4 regions of the Paramixta manurensis genome follow, and region 3 is predicted to be linked to each of the others. Evidence: predicted binding sites of a transcription regulator. Region 3 holds the regulator's gene; each other region holds the start of a gene.
What was found. The regulator PurR, encoded in region 3, represses purine synthesis genes. The targets are predictions, from matches to a motif close to CANGCAAACGTTTGCNTG.

Region 1 (4,920 bases), 1.2 Mb from region 3:
CACGCCACACATAATGAAACCGCCCAGCGCCAGTTCATAACCCAACGGCAACAGCAGTAAGACCGGAGAAATAAAAGCGAAGCTGGAGCCGAGATAGGCCGGGATTTTACCTTTACAGATAAACAGATACAGCAGCGTACCAAACCCATTAAACAACAACACCGTCGCCGGGTTGATGTGAAACAAAATGGGTACCAGCACCGTTGAGCCAAACATAGCGAAAAGATGCTGAAGGCTTAACGGTATCGTTTGCAACAGCGGTGGACGTTCGTTAACGCCAATCGCGCGACGCGTCATAATGATCCCCTTGAGATGGTTTTTTTATTAAAAAAAAGCCGACTCTATTGGTCGGCTTAAAAGCAAATTATTTGGTTCCGAAAATCTTATCGCCCGCGTCACCGAGGCCGGGAATAATGTACCCCTTCTCGTTTAAACCACGGTCAATAGAGGCGGTATACAGTTCAACATCCGGGTGTGCTTTCTCCAGCGCCGCGATCCCTTCCGGCGCCGCCACCAACACCAGCACTTTGATACTGGTACAACCGGCTTTCTTCAGCAGATCGATGGTAGCAATCATTGAACCGCCGGTTGCCAACATCGGGTCAACCACCAACGCCATGCGCTCTTCAATGTTTGATACCAGCTTCTGGAAATAAGGTACCGGCTCCAGCGTCTCTTCATCGCGGTAAACCCCGACCACGCTGATACGTGCGCTGGGCACATTTTCCAGTACGCCTTCCATCATGCCGAGACCGGCACGCAAAATTGGCACCACGGTAATCTTTTTACCTTTGATCTGGCTGATTTCAACCGGGCCGTTCCAGCCTTCAATGGTCACCTTCTCAGTTTCCAGGTCGGCCGTCGCCTCATAGGTCAACAAACTGCCCACTTCTGATGCCAATTCACGAAAACGCTTGGTGCTAATATCGTTCTCACGCATCAGGCCCAGTTTATGTTTGACGAGCGGGTGTTTGACTTCCACGATCTTCATTGTTGTTCTCCCGGAGTGGTTGGCGGCAAAAAAAATCGCGGGATTATACCGCCTTTTGTTTTACACGCCATATGACTTAAGGCAATTAAGATCAAAAGCGTCGGGTTTAGATAAGAATTGACTAAAAAATAGCGTAGCGCAACGGGGAGAAAGATGGCGCTCGCAAACGTTTGCCTGCGCTGATAGAATTGCCGCGCTTCATTTTCAAACCACCAACCGCAAACGCGTGGGGATTTCGCAGTGACCGACAAAACCTCTCTCAGCTATAAAGACGCCGGTGTTGATATTGATGCCGGTAATGCGTTAGTCGATCGTATCAAAGGCGTAGTGAAAAAGACTCGTCGCCCGGAAGTGATGGGTGGCCTGGGCGGTTTCGGCGCGCTTTGTGCGCTGCCGCAAAAATACCGCGAACCGGTGTTAGTCTCCGGTACCGATGGGGTTGGCACTAAACTGCGCCTGGCGATGGATTTGAAACGCCATGACAGCATCGGTATCGATTTGGTGGCGATGTGTGTGAATGACTTGGTGGTTCAGGGCGCGGAACCGTTATTTTTCCTTGATTATTACGCCACCGGTAAACTGGACGTTGACACTGCCTCAGCGGTGATTAGCGGCATCGCCGAAGGCTGCTTGCAGTCGGGTTGCGCGTTGGTCGGTGGTGAGACCGCCGAGATGCCAGGCATGTATCACGGTGAAGATTATGACGTGGCGGGTTTCTGCGTTGGGGTGGTGGAAAAGTCGGAAATTATTGATGGCAGTAAAGTCCGCGATGGCGATGTGTTGATCGCTTTAGGCTCCAGCGGCCCGCACTCCAATGGTTATTCGCTGGTGCGTAAGATTCTTGAAGTCAGCCAAACCGATCCCCTCACCCGGCAGTTAGAAGGCAAGCCATTGGCCGACCATCTGCTGGCGCCGACACGTATTTACGTCAAAAACATCCTTAACCTGATTGCGCAGGTGGATGTGCACGCTATTGCCCACCTCACTGGCGGTGGCTTCTGGGAGAATATTCCTCGCGTGCTGCCGGAGAATACGCAGGCGGTACTGGACGAATCAAGCTGGCAATGGCCGCCGGTGTTTAGCTGGTTACAGCAGGCGGGCAACGTTAGCCGCTTTGAGATGTACCGTACCTTTAACTGCGGCGTAGGAATGGTGATTGCGCTGAGTCCGCAAGACGCGGATAACGCCCTGCAGTTGCTCACCGCCGCCGGTGAAAAAGCGTGGAAAATCGGTGTGATTAATGCTTCTGATGCCGATGAGCGTGTGGTTATCAACCCATGAAACGCATAGTAGTGCTGGTTTCAGGTCACGGCAGTAACCTTCAGGCGATTCTGGATGCCTGCCAGCAACAACGGATTAACGGCAGCGTGGCTGCCGTATTAAGTAATAAAACCGACGCGTTTGCCCTAGAGCGCGCGCGGGAAGCGGGCATTGTGACGCACGCATTAAGCGCCTCACAGTTCGTTGATCGCGCAGCATTTGATCGGCAGTTAATGCGTGAAATTGATGCCTATGCGCCACATCTGGTGGTGCTGGCAGGCTATATGCGCATCCTAAGCCCGGCCTTTGTCGCCCATTATCATGACCGTTTACTCAATATCCACCCCTCCCTGCTGCCTAAATACCCCGGCCTACACACTCACCGGCAGGCGCTGGAAAACGGTGATGAAGAACATGGTACCTCGGTACACTTTGTCACCGATGAGCTGGATGGCGGCCCGGTTATTTTACAGGCCAAAGTGCCGGTGTTTCCTGACGATAGCGAAGAGGATATTACGGCGCGCGTGCAACATCAGGAGCATGCGATTTATCCCCTGGTGATTGGTTGGTTTGTTGAGGGGCGCTTACAGATGCGCGATAACGCCGCCTGGCTGGATGGCAAAAAGTTGCCGCCGCAGGGTTATGCATTTGAATAACTAAAGCGGGTTGAGCGTGCTGCCTGCCGTAGAGGCAGCCACGCCTGGCCGGTTACCCATAACGCCCGGTAATATAATCCTCGGTACGGCGCTGTTGTGGCGCGGTAAACAGACGGTCGGTTTCGGCAAACTCTACCAAACTCCCCTGATGCATAAAGGCGGTATAGTCCGATACACGCGCTGCCTGCTGCATATTATGCGTCACTAAAATCAGCGTAAAATGCTGCTTCAAGGTGGTCATTAACTCTTCAATTACTAACGTCGAAATCGGATCAAGCGCCGAGGTAGGTTCATCCAACAGTAGCACCTCCGGCTCAATCGCTATCGCCCGGGCAATAACTAACCGCTGCTGCTGGCCGCTGGAGAGCGTCAGAGCATTTTGCCCGAGGTTATCTTTCACCTCCGGCCACAGCGCCGCCGCGCGCAACGCGCGTTCTGCCGCCTCATTCAAAATGCGACGATCGCGAACGCCCTGTAAACGCAGCCCATACACCACATTTTCATAGATCGATTTAGGAAACGGATTCGGACGTTGAAATACCATTCCCACGCGGCGACGTAATGCTGTCGCATCACTACCCGGCTGCATAATCGCCTGGTTACCAAGGAAAATGTCCCCGCTGATCCGGCAATCATCAATCACATCGTTCATCCGATTAAAACAGCGCAACAGCGTCGATTTACCGCAACCGGAAGGGCCAATTAATGCGGTGATACGCCGCCGGGGAATAGCTAATGAAATGTCATTCAGCGCCTGTTTTTCGCCATACCATAACGAAAGGCTTTTTAGCTCCAGCGCATTATCAATTGCGGTAGTCATGAGGGTTTCCAACATTATTGCACTAATGCGCGATAACGCTCGCGCAGACGATGACGAAGCCCCATCGCCGTCAGGTTAAGGCCCAGGATAATTAACACCAATAGCAATGCCGTGGCATACACCAGCGGACGATCGGCTTGTGCATTCGGGCTTTGAAACGCTAAATCATAAATTTGAAAGCCAAGGTGCATAAATTTACGGTCAAGATGCAGGTAAGGGAAAATACCGTCCACCGGCAGTTCCGGCGCTTGCTTCACCACCCCCACCAACATCAGCGGCGCTGTCTCTCCCGCGGCGCGAGCAACCGCTAAAATTAACCCGGTCAACATCGCCGGTAGCGCCAGCGGCAAAGTAATATTCCATAACGTTTCGGCGCGTGTTGCGCCCAACGCCATCGCCCCGTGGCGCAAGGTAGCCGGAATACGCGACAACCCTTCTTCCGTGGCAACAATCACCACCGGTAAGGTCAACAATGCCAGCGTTAACGAGGCCCAAAGTAACCCCGGCGTGCCAAACGTGGGGTTGGGTAATGCGGCGGGAAACAGTAATTGATCGAGCGTGCCGCCAATCAACCAGACGAAAAAGCCCAGCCCAAACACGCCGTACACAATCGACGGTACGCCTGCCAGATTAACCACTGCGATCCGCACCAACCGTGTCAGCCAGTTACGTCCGGCATATTCATGCAGCCACACCGCAGCGATAACGCCCAACGGCATCACCACCACCGACATCAATATCACCATCAGCACGGTGCCAAAAATCGCCGGAAAAACGCCGCCATCACTCTGCTCGTTGTGCGCCGAATCGCTAACAAAATGCCATAACTGCAGGCCAAAATGTCGCCACTTTTGCCCGAGGGTCATATCGTTGGGATACCAGGCATCCACCACCTGCGTAAGGGGAATACGGTGTTGTTGGCCGTCGGCATCGCGCAACAGTAACGCATTACTATTGCTTTTCGCCATCACTGCCGCCAATTGCGCCGCCTGCGCCTTGAACTGCCGACGGAGTTCAGCGCGATCGGCCTGATAAACCGATTGCACTTGCGCATCATATTGGCCGGTTTTGCGCTGGGCTACGGCTTGCGCATCCAGCGTCTCGATCTGCGCGCTAAGGCGCGCCATTTCAACGTGACGAAGACGCTGCGCCTGCGCCATTTGTATCCGCGTTAATTGCAACCGCTGTTGCAA
Region 2 (4,920 bases), 1.3 Mb from region 3:
ACGCTTCCAAACCCTGGCTGGCATGCATTTTTGCGATGAACAAGGGCTAAGCCAGCAACTCTATACGCATATGTCGCAGGCGCTGGATCGGAGCCATTTTGCCATTGGGATTGATAGCAATTTAACCGAGGAGGTAACACGGCTATATCCGCGCCTGTTACGGACCACCCGCGCGGCGATAGACGCTTTTGAAACACACTATGCGGTGCGTTTCACCCGTGAGGAACTGGTGCTTATCGCGGTGATTTTCGGCGCCTGGCTGATGCAGGAAAACACCTTACAGGAAAAACAGGTGCTGCTGTTAACCGGTGGCGATCCGGCGCTGGAAAAAGAGATCGAGCAACAATTGCGCGAACTTACCCTATTGCCGCTGAATATTAAGTTCCAGACTATGCACGCGTTTCAGCATCAGGGCGCACCAAAAGGCATTGCCTTGGTGATCAGCCCCTACGCTACGCCGTTACCGCTCTACTCCCCTCCGTTGATTCATGCTGAGCTTCCGCTCAGCGATCATCAGCAACACCGTATCCGTACGCTGCTTGAGTCCTGATAGGCACCGGAACTTTTGCGCTGCCCCATCCACCCACAGAAAATCTCCTTTTCTACGAGCAGCGTATGCGTATTCCACCTTCCGGTGCCTTAGCTTTTCATCAGGCCGTGGCACAAAGCGATACCGAAACTATTCAGCAGTTACGGCAACAGGGATATCGCCCTGTGGCGCTCGATGCACAAGGAGACTCACCGTTAGATGCGCTAGAGAAACGCCACGATATTGATGCCGCCACGCGGGTTAAACTCCATCAAAGCCTGCTGGCTTCGCTTAATACAACTGCCCCGCCAGGTTATACCAAGCCGGAAGCGTTTCACGGTTCGCCCTGGGGGTTTGAAATTTTGCGTAGCGGTATATTGAAAGGCGGCGTTAACGATCGTAAAGGTGGAAGCCAGTCGCTGGAAGGACAGGTCTTTTTCTCCGATCGCACCAAGCAATCGCCCAACGACACTGAGACGCGCCCTAACCTGCGTTCAAAACCACGCGTGTATGCAAAAGGAATGGGAGCAAAAATCACTACGGTAGAGACGCGTTCACAGATTTACCAACTGGCCAAAGCCATAAATCGGACCTCCCTCTCGTCTGACGCCGCAGCCCTGATGGTGAAAACCGGCGACGATCTGCCTGAGGCTGTCTATCAATCACTGATGCTGCGACTCTCTGCAAACAACCTCTCTCTAACCAAAGAGACACTGGAAAGCGTGGCGGCACAACTGATTCCAACCGACATTAAAGTGATTGATAACTCCTTAACGCTCTCTACCCCTCAATCCACGGAGTTGATTCGCACAGCCTTGCAGCGCATTGAGCAGGAGATGGTTAACGGCAAAATGCCGTATCTTAACCTGCTCAATAATGGCGCAACCGTGCCGCTGGTATTTGGTTTTAGCAAAATCAATAATCTGAAAACCCACCAAATTTCTCCCCTCACCAAACACATCAACCGGTTTAGTTATCAATCGGAAGATCATCCGCTAACCGGTTCTGCAAACGGCGGCAAACTGAAAGAGATTGAAGTTCGATCGCTCGCCGATCTTGCGACGCTGACGCTTGCCTGCCAGGCACAGGGTATAACGCTACCCACTGATGCCCTTATCCGCATTAACCCAACGCCACGTGAAAAAAAAGAGCACGGTAGCAAAGCACACTATCTTGATGCTTCTGCCATAGAACGGTTTCGCCATGCGTTACGCGACCCGGAAAGAGAGGATATTACTTCGCTGAGCATTGATGAGTTACAGGCGTTGAACCAACGCTGGCGGGAAAAAGTGGAGAGCGGTAGCCTGCCGATAGCGTAATGATGGCGAAAAAAAACGCCTCCTGACCGGAAGCGTTTTCAGCGACATCACGGTAAACGATTAGGCATAAACCGGGAAACGTGCGCAGATTTCCAACACTTTCTGTTTCACGCGTTCGATGTTGCCTTCGTCGTGAATGTTATCCAGCACATCCGCCATCCAGCCTGCCAGTTCACGGACTTCGGCCTCTTTAAAACCACGGCGCGTAACTGCAGGAGAACCGATACGAATGCCGGAGGTGACAAACGGACTCTTCGGATCGTTAGGGACACTGTTTTTGTTGACGGTGATATTCGCACGCCCCAATGCGGCGTCGGCCTCTTTACCGGTCAAGTTTTTATCCACCAGGTCCAGCAGGAACAGGTGATTATGGGTGCCGCCAGAAACCACTTTATAGCCGCGTTCCAGGAACACTTCGACCATCGCTTTCGCGTTTTTAGCCACTTGCTGCTGGTAAACCTTGAACTCAGGCTCCATCGCTTCTTTCAGCGCCACCGCTTTACCCGCGATAACGTGCATCAGTGGGCCGCCCTGGCCGCCCGGGAACACCGCAGAGTTGAGCTTTTTGTACAACTCTTCATCGCCGCCTTTGGCTAAAATCAGACCGCCGCGCGGACCGGCCAGCGTTTTATGCGTAGTGGTCGTCACAATGTGTGCGTGTGGAACCGGGTTCGGATAGACGCCAGCGGCGATTAGGCCTGCAACGTGCGCCATATCAACAAACAACCAGGCACCAATACTATCGGCGATTTCACGCATTTTTGCCCAGTCACAAATGCCGGAGTAAGCGGAGAAACCGCCGATGATCATTTTAGGCTGATGCTTTTTCGCCTGGGCCGCCAAATCGTCATAATCGATCTTGCCGGTTTCATCGATACCGTACGGCACCACGTTATACAGTTTGCCGGAGAGGTTTACCGGTGAGCCATGAGTCAGATGACCACCGTGGGCAAGGTTCATCCCAAGAATAGTATCGCCCGGCTGCAGCAGCGCAGTGTAAACCGCAAAATTAGCCTGAGAGCCTGAATGCGGCTGGACGTTGGCATAATCGGCGCCAAACAGTTCTTTTGCGCGATCGATCGCTAATTGTTCAACGATATCCACATATTCACAGCCGCCGTAATAGCGTTTGCCAGGATAGCCTTCGGCGTATTTATTGGTGAGCTGCGAACCTTGCGCCTGCATAACGCGCGGGCTGGTGTAGTTTTCTGAAGCAATCAGTTCGATGTGCTCTTCCTGACGCACCTTTTCTTGCTCCATCGCCTGCCACAATTCGGCATCATAATCGGCAATGTTCATATCACGCTTTAACATCCGCATCTCCTGACTGAGCTAACTAAAAACGGCAGTGAATAGCCCTAATGGGCGAAGGCCAACAGTTTAAACCGTTTTACCGGCCGATGGATAGCATCGGCGGCAGCTTTTTAGGCAAACGATTGGCATCAAGCCTGTAAAGGGTTTCTTACTGTTTTTACAACCCCCTCGATCGCGATTGTTCTTCATCTTCCAGGTGCATTTTTTTCAACTTTGCCGGTGGCATAACGTGCGATAAAGCCCCCTTTTTGTCACCGGGTATTTACAAACCAAGCGGCGAGGTTTTAACATGCATATAAAATACATGTTTTAATAAGCAATAAGGAAAGACGCTATGCTTGACGCACAAACCATCGCTATTGTGAAATCCACCCTTCCAGCCATTGCGGCTACCGGCCCCAAACTGACCGGATATTTTTACGACCGCATGTTTAAACACAACCCGGAGTTAAAGGATGTGTTCAACATGAGTAACCAACGCAATGGCGATCAACGCCAGGCGTTGTTTGACGCCATCTGCGCTTACGCGGCGAATATTGAAAACCTCAGCGCCCTGCTGCCCGCCGTTGAGCGCATCGCGCAGAAACACACCAGCTTTTCCATCCAGCCCGCGCAATATCAAATTGTCGGCCAACATCTGCTCGCGACCATTGATGAGCTACTGCATCCCGGCGCAGCGGTATTAGAGGCGTGGGCGCAAGCCTATGGCGTGTTGGCGAATGTGTTTATTCAACGCGAAGAGGCAATTTATCATGCCGCCGAACTGAAGGAGGGCGGCTGGCGTGGGAAACGCGCTTTCCGCATTAGCGCGATTACGCCGCGCGGTGAGGCGATCAAAAGCCTTGAACTGACGCCGGTGGATGGTAAATCGGTAGTGGATTATCGCGCCGGGCAATATCTGGGTGTACACGTACAGGATACGCATTTTCCCCATCATGAAATTCGCCAATATTCATTAACCCGTTCACCGAATGGAAAAGCATATCGTATCGCGGTCAAACACGAAGCGGGCGGCATCGTCTCTGGTTGGGTCCATCAACATGCAAAGGTGGGCACCGTTATTGAACTCTCTGCGCCAGCCGGAGATTTTTATCTGGATGTCACGCCAGAAACGCCGGTGACGTTAATCTCGGCAGGTGTTGGGCAGACACCAATGCTCGCTATGCTCCACAGTTTGGCGGATAACCTGCATCCGGCGGCGGTTAATTGGTTACACGCGGCGGAAAATGGCGATGTGCACGCCTTTGCTGATGAAGTTACCGCCGTGGGCGCAACGCTACCGCGTTTTACGCAGCATGTTTGGTACCGCCAACCTCGTGTTAAAGATGAAGGGCGCTATCAAAGCTTGGGATTGATGGATCTTGCTACCGCCTCCGCCGCGTTAGAGACCACCAGCATGCACTATTACTTGTGTGGTCCGCTGGGCTTTATGCAGTCTGTCGCCGGTCAGTTATTGGATGCCGGGGTGCAACAGGCCCAGATTCATTATGAAGTGTTCGGCCCGCATAAAGTCATTTAGCGCCTATAAAAAAACCGGGCGCCGCAATGGAGCCCGGTAATTGCTGTCGGCAAGCAGGAAGCGGCATGCTTAAATCGCCTCTTCATCCTCTTCACCCGTACGGATACGCACCACGCGCGCAACGTCGTACACAAAGATTTTACCGTCACCAATCTTTCCGGTTTGCGCCGTCTGCATGATAGTTTCTACGCAGGTATCGACAATATCATCGGCAACGACAATTTCGATTTTCACCTTGG
Region 3 (4,920 bases):
TGAGACCGCCAGACTGGCGAGAAAACAGAGCCCCAACTGCAGCATATTCTGTAACGCTGCCGCTTTGCCGGTGTCTTGCGGGAAGGGCAGCAGCGCGTTGGCAACCACAATCGGATACAGAGCGCCATTAGCCATTGCCATGCCGCAGAAAGGTATCAACAACCCCACTAACGTGACATGGCCGGTAACCGCAACGGTAAAAATGCTCGCGACGCTCAGAGTATAGAGGGCGAGTAGCCACGGCAGTAAGCTTTTACTCTGCAGATGGTTTAGCGCCGTACGGCAACCGAACCCGCCAATCAGAAACGCGATGGTTTGTGGCACATAGCTCAAGCCGATATCTCCTGGGGTGAGACCCAAGTCGGCAAGAATAAACGGCGAACCGGTGAGCCAGGCGAAAAAGCTGGCGGAGCAGGCCGCATAGATCAACACGTTTCCGCTATATACGCGTGAGGCCAGCAGAGAAAGCACGCTGGCTTTTTTCTGTGATTCATCGACCGGCTGGCGGGTGTTTTTCAGCGAAAGTGTCGCTAACAGCAAAGCCAGTGCGGTCAATAATAAAACCAGGAAAATGCTACGCCATGAGAAATGGTTTAGCAGCCAGGCGCCTAGCAGCGGCGCCAGCGCGGGAGAAAGCGCCACCAGCGGCATAATGGTCGCGAAGACGCGATTGGCTTGTGGCCCGGCATAGCGATCAACCACCAGCGCTTGCCAACTTACCGCCGCCGAACAGACCCCGACCGCCTGGATAAAACGTAGCGCCAGCAGCAATGTGGCGTCTGTCACCCACAACATGCCTGCACAACCAACAATAAACAGACTTAACCCGGCGAGCAGAACGGGTTTGCGGCCAATGCGATCGGAAACCGGCCCCCAGATGAGTTGCGCACAGGCGAAACCGGCCAGGAAGATGCTCAGACTGGCGCTAATCGTACCGGGGTGCGTTTGCAAGTCCTGCTGCATCGCGCCGAAAGCGGGGAGATACATATCGGTGGCGAGAAAGCCCAACATGCTCAGTAGGGCGAGGTACAACAAAAATCCTTTCGATCTCATCATTAAACAACTCTTTTATTATTACAGGTGATTTTAACGCCGCAGAGTGTAAAGGGGTGCAAGAGTGCTTGTGAAACGCTAATATTTGCACATTGCTATCAAAAAAATTGCAGGCAAAAAATGTGGTCTGAATATTCTCTCGAAGTACTTGATGCCGTTGCGCGTACTGGCAGTTTTACCGCAGCGGCAAATGAGCTTCATCGCGTTCCCTCCGCCGTCAGTTATACGGTACGGCAACTGGAGGAGTGGTTGGCGGTAAGCTTGTTTGAGCGGCGGCATCGCGATGTGGTTCTGACCGATGCCGGCGCGCTATTTATTCGCGAAAGCCGTGGTGTTATCAAAAAAATGCTTGCCACGCGGCGTCAGTGTCAGCAGGTAGCTAATGGCTGGCGAGGTCAGTTGAGCATTGCGGTCGATAGGATTGTAAAACCACAGCGAACGCGTCAACTGGTGTTGGATTTTTACCGCCACTTCCCGGATATGGAACTGCTGGTTTCACCGGAAGTCTTTAATGGGGTTTGGGATGCGCTGGCAGATGGGCGAGTTGAAGTGGCTATTGGGGCAACTCAGGCCATTCCGGTCGGTGGCCGTTTCGCCTTCCGCGACATGGGCACCCTGAACTGGCGTTGCGTGGTAAGCGCCACACACCCATTAGCCAGCTATCGCGATGTGCTGGATGATGAAGTCATTCGCGCCTGGCCATCACTGGTACTGGAGGACACCTCACGCGCCTTACCGCGACGAACCACTTGGACGTTGGACAATCAGCGGCGTCTGGTGGTACCGGATTGGGAAACCGGGTTCGATTGCTTACAGGCCGGGCTTTGCGTCGGGATGGTGCCCGGGCACTTCGCCGCGCCGTGGTTAGCCGCGGGGCATTTGCATGAGCTAAATCTGGCGACACGTTTTCCCGACAGCCCCTGCTGCGTGAGTTGGATCGAGCAGGATACGTCTCCGGCGCTGACATGGTTATTGAGCTATCTTGGCACCGGAGAGACGTTGAATGAGGAGTGGTTACGTGAAGAGAAGGGAACCTAACGCCCATCGCGTCGTGTTGCGGACAGCGGCGCTGCCCGCAGCATTAAGCGTTACCGCCGGTAATCAAGGAACGGGCCATCGGCAACCGAGCGGCGCTCGACCAGATGGGGATGAACTTCAATAGTTTGCGGCTCTTCGCGTTTGTTGATAATACGGTCAAGCAGCATATCGAAAGCGGTTTCGCCTAACTGCTCTTTAGGCTGGTGTACGGTGGTCAATGCTGGCGCGAAATAACGCGCGTTGCGCACGTTGTCATACCCGATCACCGAAATATCCTGTGGGACGCGTAACCCCAGTTCATCGGCGGCGCAAATCGCGCCCATCGCCATAATATCGCCGCCGCAAAATACAGCTGTAGGCCGCTGTTTTTGCGAGAGAATCTGTTGCATAGCTTGGTAGCCTGATTCTGGCTCAAAATCGCCCTGAACAATCCATTCGTTGCGCACCGGGATATTCTCTTCAGCCAATGCTTTCAGAAAGCCGGCGTGACGACCGCCGCCGGTATTTCGCTCCATCTGGCCGGGAATCGCCCCAATATCACGGTGACCACGCTCAATAAGATAGCGACCTGCCAAATAGCCGCCTTCAAAAGCGTTATCCAGCACCGTATCGGTAAAGTCGCCGCGTGATTCGCCCCAATCCATCACCACCATCGGAATAGAACGGTTTTCTTCCAGCATTTTTAATAAATCGTTCGGATATTCCGAACACATTACCAGCAACCCGTCGACGCGTTTTTGCGCCATCATTGACAGGTAGGCCTGCTGTTTTTGCAAATCGTTATGCGCATTGCCAAGGATGAGAGTGTAGCCACGCTCAAAACAGCGGTTTTCGACCGCCTCAATAATTTCGGCAAAATAGGGCGCTTCGCTTGAGGTGGCCAACAGGCCGATCGACTTAGTGTGATTAACCTTAAGGCTGCGTGCGACCGCGCTCGGCGAATAGTGCAGCGCTTTAATCGCATCCTGCACCGCTTCCCGCGTCTCTTCGGCTACGAAACGGGTTTTATTGATGACATGTGAAACGGTGGTGGTCGAAACCCCGGCGCGTTTCGCCACATCTTTAATTGTTGCCATTAAAATGGTACTCCTGGTTTATCGCAACTGGCTGATAAACTGAATGTTAATCGTTTGCGTCAATTTAGCTTTTCGACCCGGCGTTATTCATGTTTTAGGGTGGCTTTCTGAGTCATATCAGGAAGGTGGAACACCGGGAACAGGCAGCCAACAACCGAATGCGACGGTTGTTGCGCAACGGAAAAACGAAATTCTATCAAGGCTGTGAGCATAAGACGAGATTTTTACCGGCAACTGTGCGAAAATCTATTCAATTACCCTTTGTAAGGTCTTTCAGGAGCGAAACATGTCAACCGATCTAAAGTTTTCATTGTTTACAACCGTCGCTGCTTTACTGGTGATTGTGGCTTTTAGCCTGACGGCGGTTATGCACTAAGCTGGCGAAAATAAAAAATCATTGATGAGCTGCACGCCAAATGTTGGGCATCCAACAAAGTAAGGTGCAGTTTTTTTATGTGCCGACACGCCCCTCGCTGCAGGCATCTTTGAACTATCACGCATAAGAAATGAACGCACACGCCTTCTTCGCTGATTAAGGACGACATACCCTGTCTGTTCCGGTTGGAAGCGATCACTCGCCCTCGACTTACCGGCAGCTCATTGGCTGCATTCTCTAACCTGAACAGGAGCAATCAATGCCTCTCAATCACTTTGTCACACTTGGACGTTCCGGATTGCGCGTTAGCCCATATTGTCTGGGAACCATGACGTTCGGTGAAGACTTCGGCTGGGGAGCCAGCCCCGAAGAGTCGTTCGCTATGCTTGATGAATATCTGGCGCGTGGAGGAAACTTCGTGGATACCGCCAATATTTATACTGCCGGTCATTCTGAGCAAATTATCGGAGATTACCTTACCCAAAATCGCGTTCGGCGCGATGCGTTGGTACTTAGCACTAAGTTCTATTGCAACCTGCACCCGGGCGATCCGAACGGCGGCGGGGCGGGGCGCAAAGCGCTTATCCAACAATGCGAAGCCTCTTTGAAACGGCTCCAGTGCGACTATATCGATATCTATTGGTTGCACAACTGGGATCGAACCGCGCCCATTGAGGAGACACTACGCGGTCTCGACGATCTGGTTACCGCCGGTAAAATTCGTTATGTCGGCTTCTCAGACATTCCCGCCTGGAAAACGGCCGAAGCGCAGATGTTTGCTCAATTTCGGGGATGGGCGCCGATTATTGCGCTCCAGCTTGAGTATTCGCTGCTAGAGCGAACAAGCGAGGGTGAATTGTTCCCGATGGCACAAGCGATGGGGATGGGGATCATGCCTTGGTCGCCCCTGAAAAGCGGTTTCCTGAGCGGAAAGTTTAGACGTGGCAACGCAGAGAATGTTGATACCAAACGTACCAATCTGGTTGGCGTGCCTGGTGAGGCGGATTACGACATTATTGAAACCGTGGTGGAGGTTGCCTCGCAACTTGGCGCCAGCCCTGCGTCGGTGGCTTTGGCTTGGGTCCGATCACAATCAGGCGTTAGTTCTACTCTGATTGGCGCACGGCGTCTTGACCAGCTTAAAGCCAATCTGGATTCTCTTGATGTGACACTCTCTGCTGAGCAGATGAGTATGCTAAGTAAGGTCTCCAGGCCGAAGCTGAATTTCCCGGCCGACAACAACGCCACCTTGGCACCAATGTTGGCGTTCTCCGGCATGACCGTCGATGGTAATGCCGTGCCGTCGTTCGAGCGGCGCTCTGATTGAAGCCAGTGAGAAGGGGCGTTGCTGCCGAAAACGGGTTATGACCTCAGGCG
Region 4 (4,920 bases), 440 kb from region 3:
GGGCGGCCCTGTTCGCCCCTTCGCAATAAAATCTCCCTTCCGCCGCTTAATTCTTCTTGTGTCCTGCCGGACGGCAAGTAACATAAGCCATACCCCAAGTTCGGGGCCTTATTTTCTATTTTGACTAATTAAAAGAGAGAAATTTATGAGCGTAGTGCCTGTAGCGGACGTACTACACGGCCGGGTTACGGTAGACAGCGAAGTCACCGTACGCGGTTGGGTGCGCACCCGAAGAGATTCAAAAGCCGGTATTTCCTTTATCGCCGTTTATGACGGTTCCTGCTTTAATCCCGTTCAGGCCGTTGTAAATAATTCTCTGAATAATTATCAGAGCGAAGTGCTGCGTCTGACCACCGGTTGTTCGGTGATTGTCACCGGTAAAGTGGTGGAATCGCCGGGCGAAGGCCAAAGTTTTGAAATCCAGGCCACTGCGGTAGAGGTCGTTGGCTGGGTCGATGATCCGGATACTTATCCCATGGCGGCAAAACGTCACAGCATTGAATATTTGCGTGAAGTGGCCCACCTACGCCCGCGTACCAACCTCATTGGCGCAGTTGCCCGCGTTCGCCACACGCTGGCGCAAGCATTACACCGTTTCTTTAACGAGAACGGGTATTTTTGGGTTTCCACGCCGCTCATTACCGCTTCTGATACCGAAGGGGCCGGCGAAATGTTTCGTGTTTCCACCCTTGATCTGGAGAACTTACCGCGCGACCCGCAGGGGAAGGTTGATTTCAGCGAGGACTTCTTTGGTAAAGAGGCGTTCTTGACCGTTTCAGGTCAGTTGAACGGTGAAACCTATGCTTCGGCCCTGTCGAAAATCTACACCTTTGGCCCGACTTTCCGCGCGGAAAACTCTAACACCAGCCGCCATTTGGCTGAGTTTTGGATGCTGGAGCCGGAAATCGCCTTTGCTTCGCTGGATGATGCCGCCGCGCTCGCGGAAGCGATGCTGAAATATGTGTTTAAAGCGGTACTGGAAGAGCGGGCTGACGATATGGCGTTCTTTGCTGAACGCGTAGACAAAGATGCGGTTTCGCGCCTGGAAAGATTTGTGACAACGGATTTCGCGCAAGTTGATTATACCGACGCGGTTTCCATTCTTAGCACCTGCGGTCAGACGTTTGAAAACCCGGTTTCATGGGGGATTGATCTCTCTTCTGAGCATGAACGTTATCTGGCAGAGAAACATTTTAAAGCGCCGGTGGTGGTAAAAAACTATCCGAAAGATATTAAAGCTTTCTATATGCGCTTGAATGATGACGGAAAAACGGTAGCGGCCATGGACGTTCTGGCGCCTGGCATTGGCGAAATCATCGGTGGTTCTCAGCGTGAAGAGCGTTTGGAAGTGTTGGATGCCCGTTTGGAAGAGATGGGGCTGAATAAAGAAGATTATTGGTGGTATCGCGATTTGCGTCGTTACGGCACCGTTCCGCATTCAGGTTTCGGATTAGGTTTCGAACGTTTGATCGCATATGTCACGGGCGTACAAAATGTAAGAGACGTTATCCCTTTCCCACGGACGCCACGTAACGCCAGTTTCTGATTTTCGCCATTAAATATAAGAAATTCATATAAATACAAAGGTCAGCCATGCTGACCTTTTTTATTTTTTGTAAATTTTGAGACATCTCACAAAGTTCCCTATATTTTACATTTTGTAATACATATTTTCCTTTTGATACCAGATTACTAGATTAGTAGCATTTTCGCGCTAGAATTACCGTCATTGGAATGGAAAGATGCGTGCAGACACAGGAAGACACCAAACTCTCTTCATGGTTCTGTAAAGAATTGTTGACGGCAGTGGCAGGTGTCCAAATAACTCCAATGAGGGTAATAAAAAATGATGAAGCGCAACATTCTGGCAGTGGTTATCCCTGCTCTGTTAGCTGCGGGCGCAGCTAACGCCGCAGAGGTCTACAATAAAGACGGCAACAAACTGGATCTTTACGGTAAAGTTGACGGTCTGCACTATTTTGCTGATAAAGATGGTTACGCAGGCGATGGCGACCAGACTTATATCCGCTTTGGTTTTAAGGGTGAAACGCAAATTAATGACCAACTGACCGGTTACGGCCAGTGGGAATACAACGTTCAGGCGAACAATAGCGAAGGTGGTGCAGATCGTAATGATGGTACTAAAACCCGTCTGGGCTTCGCTGGTCTGAAATTTGGCGATGCGGGTTCAATCGATTACGGTCGTAACTACGGCGTGGTGTATGACGCAATTGGCTGGACCGATATGCTGCCGGAATTCGGCGGTGACTCAGCCTACAGTGATAACTTCTTCGTTGGGCGTAGCAACGGTCTGGCAACCTACCGTAATACCAACTTCTTTGGCTTAGTCGATGGCTGGAACTTCGCGTTGCAGTACCAGGGTAAAAACGAAGATAGCGCAGACGGTCGTGGCATCAAACAAGCTAACGGCGACGGCTACGCAATTTCTACCACTTACACCTCGCCTATCGGCATTGGTATCGCAGCAGCCTACGGTTCTGGTGACCGCACTGACAACCAACAGACCGCATTCTTCGGTAATGGTGGTGAGCGCGCTGAGCAGTGGTCAACCGCGCTGAAATATGATGCTAACAACATCTACCTGGCGGCAATGTATGGCGAAACCCGTAACGCCACCTTTATCCAGGATAATAGCACTGGTAACACGACTTCTGGTGAACTTGGTTTTGCCAACAAAACTCAGTTGATCGAATTAGTTGCTCAGTATCAGTTCGATTTCGGTCTGCGTCCGTCACTGGCTTACGTGCAGTCAAAAGCTAAAGATGTTGAAGGCATTGGCGACGTTGACCTGATCAAATACTTTGAAGTGGGCGCGACCTACTACTTCAACAAAAACATGTCCACCTATGTTGACTACATTATCAACCAAATCGATGACAACAACCGTCTGGGCATCGGTTCTGGCGATACTGTGGCAGTGGGCCTGGTTTATCAGTTCTAATTAACCCGGTTAATGGGTGTTGTATCGCCCATCAAAATACCGCTAAAACGGGGCTTCGGCCCCGTTTTTATTTTTGTCGACGCCGACACGAAAATGCGCTTTTCTTTTTGTCGCAAACGGTTGGCATTTACCTGTTCTGGCGTTAACCTGAGCTCTCACTTCGCTTTAGATTAAGCTTATGGACCTCTCACATGTTTGAAAATATTACAGCCGCACCCGCCGACCCTATTCTTGGTTTAGCCGATCTATTCCGCGCCGATAACCGTCCTAATAAAATCAACCTCGGTATTGGCGTCTACAAAGACGAAACCGGCAGCACCCCGGTATTGACCAGCGTGAAAAAAGCCGAGCAATTTCTGCTGGAAAACGAAACCACCAAAAATTATCTGAGCATTGACGGCATCGCCGATTTTGCCCGCTGCACGCAAGAGCTGCTATTTGGTCGCGATAATGCGATCGTGACCGGTAAACGTGCGCGCACCGCGCAAACCCCTGGCGGCACCGGCGCATTACGTGTTGCTGCAGACTTTATCGCCACCCAAACCTCCGCGCGGCGCGTGTGGGTCAGCAACCCAAGTTGGCCAAACCATAAAAACGTGTTTGAAGCCGCCGGGCTGGAGGTGTGCGAATACCGTTATTACAACGCTGAGCATCATTCACTGGATTTTGACGCGATGCTGGAAAGCCTGCGCGCGGCTAAAGCGGGTGACGTGGTGCTGTTCCACGGATGCTGCCACAACCCAACCGGTATCGATCCAACGGCGGAACAGTGGTCGCAGCTCGCTGAATTATCGCTGGCAAGCGGCTGGCTACCCTTGTTCGACTTCGCCTATCAGGGCTTTGCCCGTGGTCTGGAAGAAGATGCCGAGGGCTTACGCATTTTCGCCGCGGCCCATCAAGAGCTGATTGTCGCCAGTTCTTATTCTAAAAACTTTGGCCTGTATAACGAACGCGTAGGCGCCTTTACGTTAGTGGCGGCAGATGCTTCGGTGGCAGATACCGCTTTTAGCCAAGTGAAATATACGATCCGCGCCAACTACTCTAATCCTCCGGCGCACGGTGCTGCGGTAGTCGCGACAATTCTGGGTAACAGCGCCTTACGCGCACTCTGGGAACAAGAGCTGACTGACATGCGCCAACGCATTCAGCGCATGCGCCAACTTTTCGTCAATACGTTGCAAGAAAAAGGCGCCGATCGCGACTTTAGCTTTATCATCAACCAAAACGGCATGTTCTCTTTTAGCGGGCTGACCAAAGATCAGGTGGTGCGCTTGCGCGAGGAGTTTGGGGTTTACGCCGTCAACTCCGGTCGTGTTAACGTTGCCGGGATGACACCGGATAACATGGCGCCATTATGTGAAGCCATTGTTGCGGTGCTCTAATTATCTGGCGAGTTACACCAACAAAAAAGCAGCCTTCCGGCTGCTTTTTTTATTGAAGGAAAGGATTTGCTATACGCTCACGTCCAAGCGTCGACATCGGGCCGTGACCGGGAATAAAAGTGACATCATCGCCAAGCGGCAACAATTTCTGCTTAATCGAAGCGATTAAGTCCTGGTGGCTCCCTTGAGGGAAATCACTGCGCCCCACGCCGCCGTTGAAAATAACGTCACCGGACACCAATAAACGCCCTGCCCGATCAAAAAAAACAACGTGACCCGGCGTATGGCCCGGGCAATGCAAAACCTCCAGCGCCAGATTTCCTACCTGCACACTATCGCCCTCCTCCAGCCAACGGTCAGGCGTTAACGGCGAACACTCTGCAAGGCCAAACATTTGGCTCTGGGTCGGCAAACCATCAAGCCAAAAAGTATCATTTTTATGCGGACCAATAATCGGCGCCGCATAAAAAGCGGCGACTTCCGCCGCCGCGCCAACATGGTCTAAATGACCGTGTGTCAGCAGGATTTGACGAACTTCAATGCCTTGCTGCGCAACCGCCGCTTTAATCCGCTCCG

Region 1: purM (phosphoribosylformylglycinamidine cyclo-ligase) is a predicted target of PurR. The motif match lies at 1,151-1,168, and genes of this name have one in related genera.
Region 2: glyA (serine hydroxymethyltransferase) is a predicted target of PurR. The motif match lies at 3,274-3,291, and genes of this name have one in related genera.
Region 4: PMPD1_RS08515 (amino acid aminotransferase) is a predicted target of PurR. The motif match lies at 3,072-3,089, and genes of this name have one in related genera.

Annotation. Positions count from the first base shown of each region.
Region 1 covers NZ_CP054212.1:3,411,069-3,415,988, forward strand. The annotation lists gene uraA (uracil permease) at 1-297, opposite strand, end outside; gene upp (uracil phosphoribosyltransferase) at 365-991, opposite strand; gene purM (phosphoribosylformylglycinamidine cyclo-ligase) at 1,232-2,272, shown strand; gene purN (phosphoribosylglycinamide formyltransferase) at 2,269-2,907, shown strand; gene pstB (phosphate ABC transporter ATP-binding protein PstB) at 2,960-3,727, opposite strand; gene pstA (phosphate ABC transporter permease PstA) at 3,742-4,920, opposite strand, start outside.
Region 2 covers NZ_CP054212.1:3,466,225-3,471,144, forward strand. The annotation lists gene csiE (stationary phase inducible protein CsiE) at 1-550, shown strand, start outside; gene PMPD1_RS16785 (glycosyltransferase family protein) at 616-1,848, shown strand; gene glyA (serine hydroxymethyltransferase) at 1,909-3,162, opposite strand; gene hmpA (NO-inducible flavohemoprotein) at 3,497-4,681, shown strand; gene glnB (nitrogen regulatory protein P-II) at 4,751-4,920, opposite strand, start outside.
Region 3 covers NZ_CP054212.1:2,195,893-2,200,812, forward strand. The annotation lists gene punC (purine nucleoside transporter PunC) at 1-1,056, opposite strand, end outside; gene punR (DNA-binding transcriptional activator PunR) at 1,174-2,091, shown strand; gene purR (HTH-type transcriptional repressor PurR) at 2,142-3,167, opposite strand; gene cydH (cytochrome bd-I oxidase subunit CydH) at 3,454-3,543, shown strand; gene PMPD1_RS10695 (aldo/keto reductase) at 3,803-4,870, shown strand.
Region 4 covers NZ_CP054212.1:1,750,930-1,755,849, reverse strand. The annotation lists gene asnS (asparagine--tRNA ligase) at 146-1,546, shown strand; gene ompF (porin OmpF) at 1,847-2,962, shown strand; gene PMPD1_RS08515 (amino acid aminotransferase) at 3,154-4,344, shown strand; gene PMPD1_RS08510 (MBL fold metallo-hydrolase) at 4,394-4,920, opposite strand, start outside.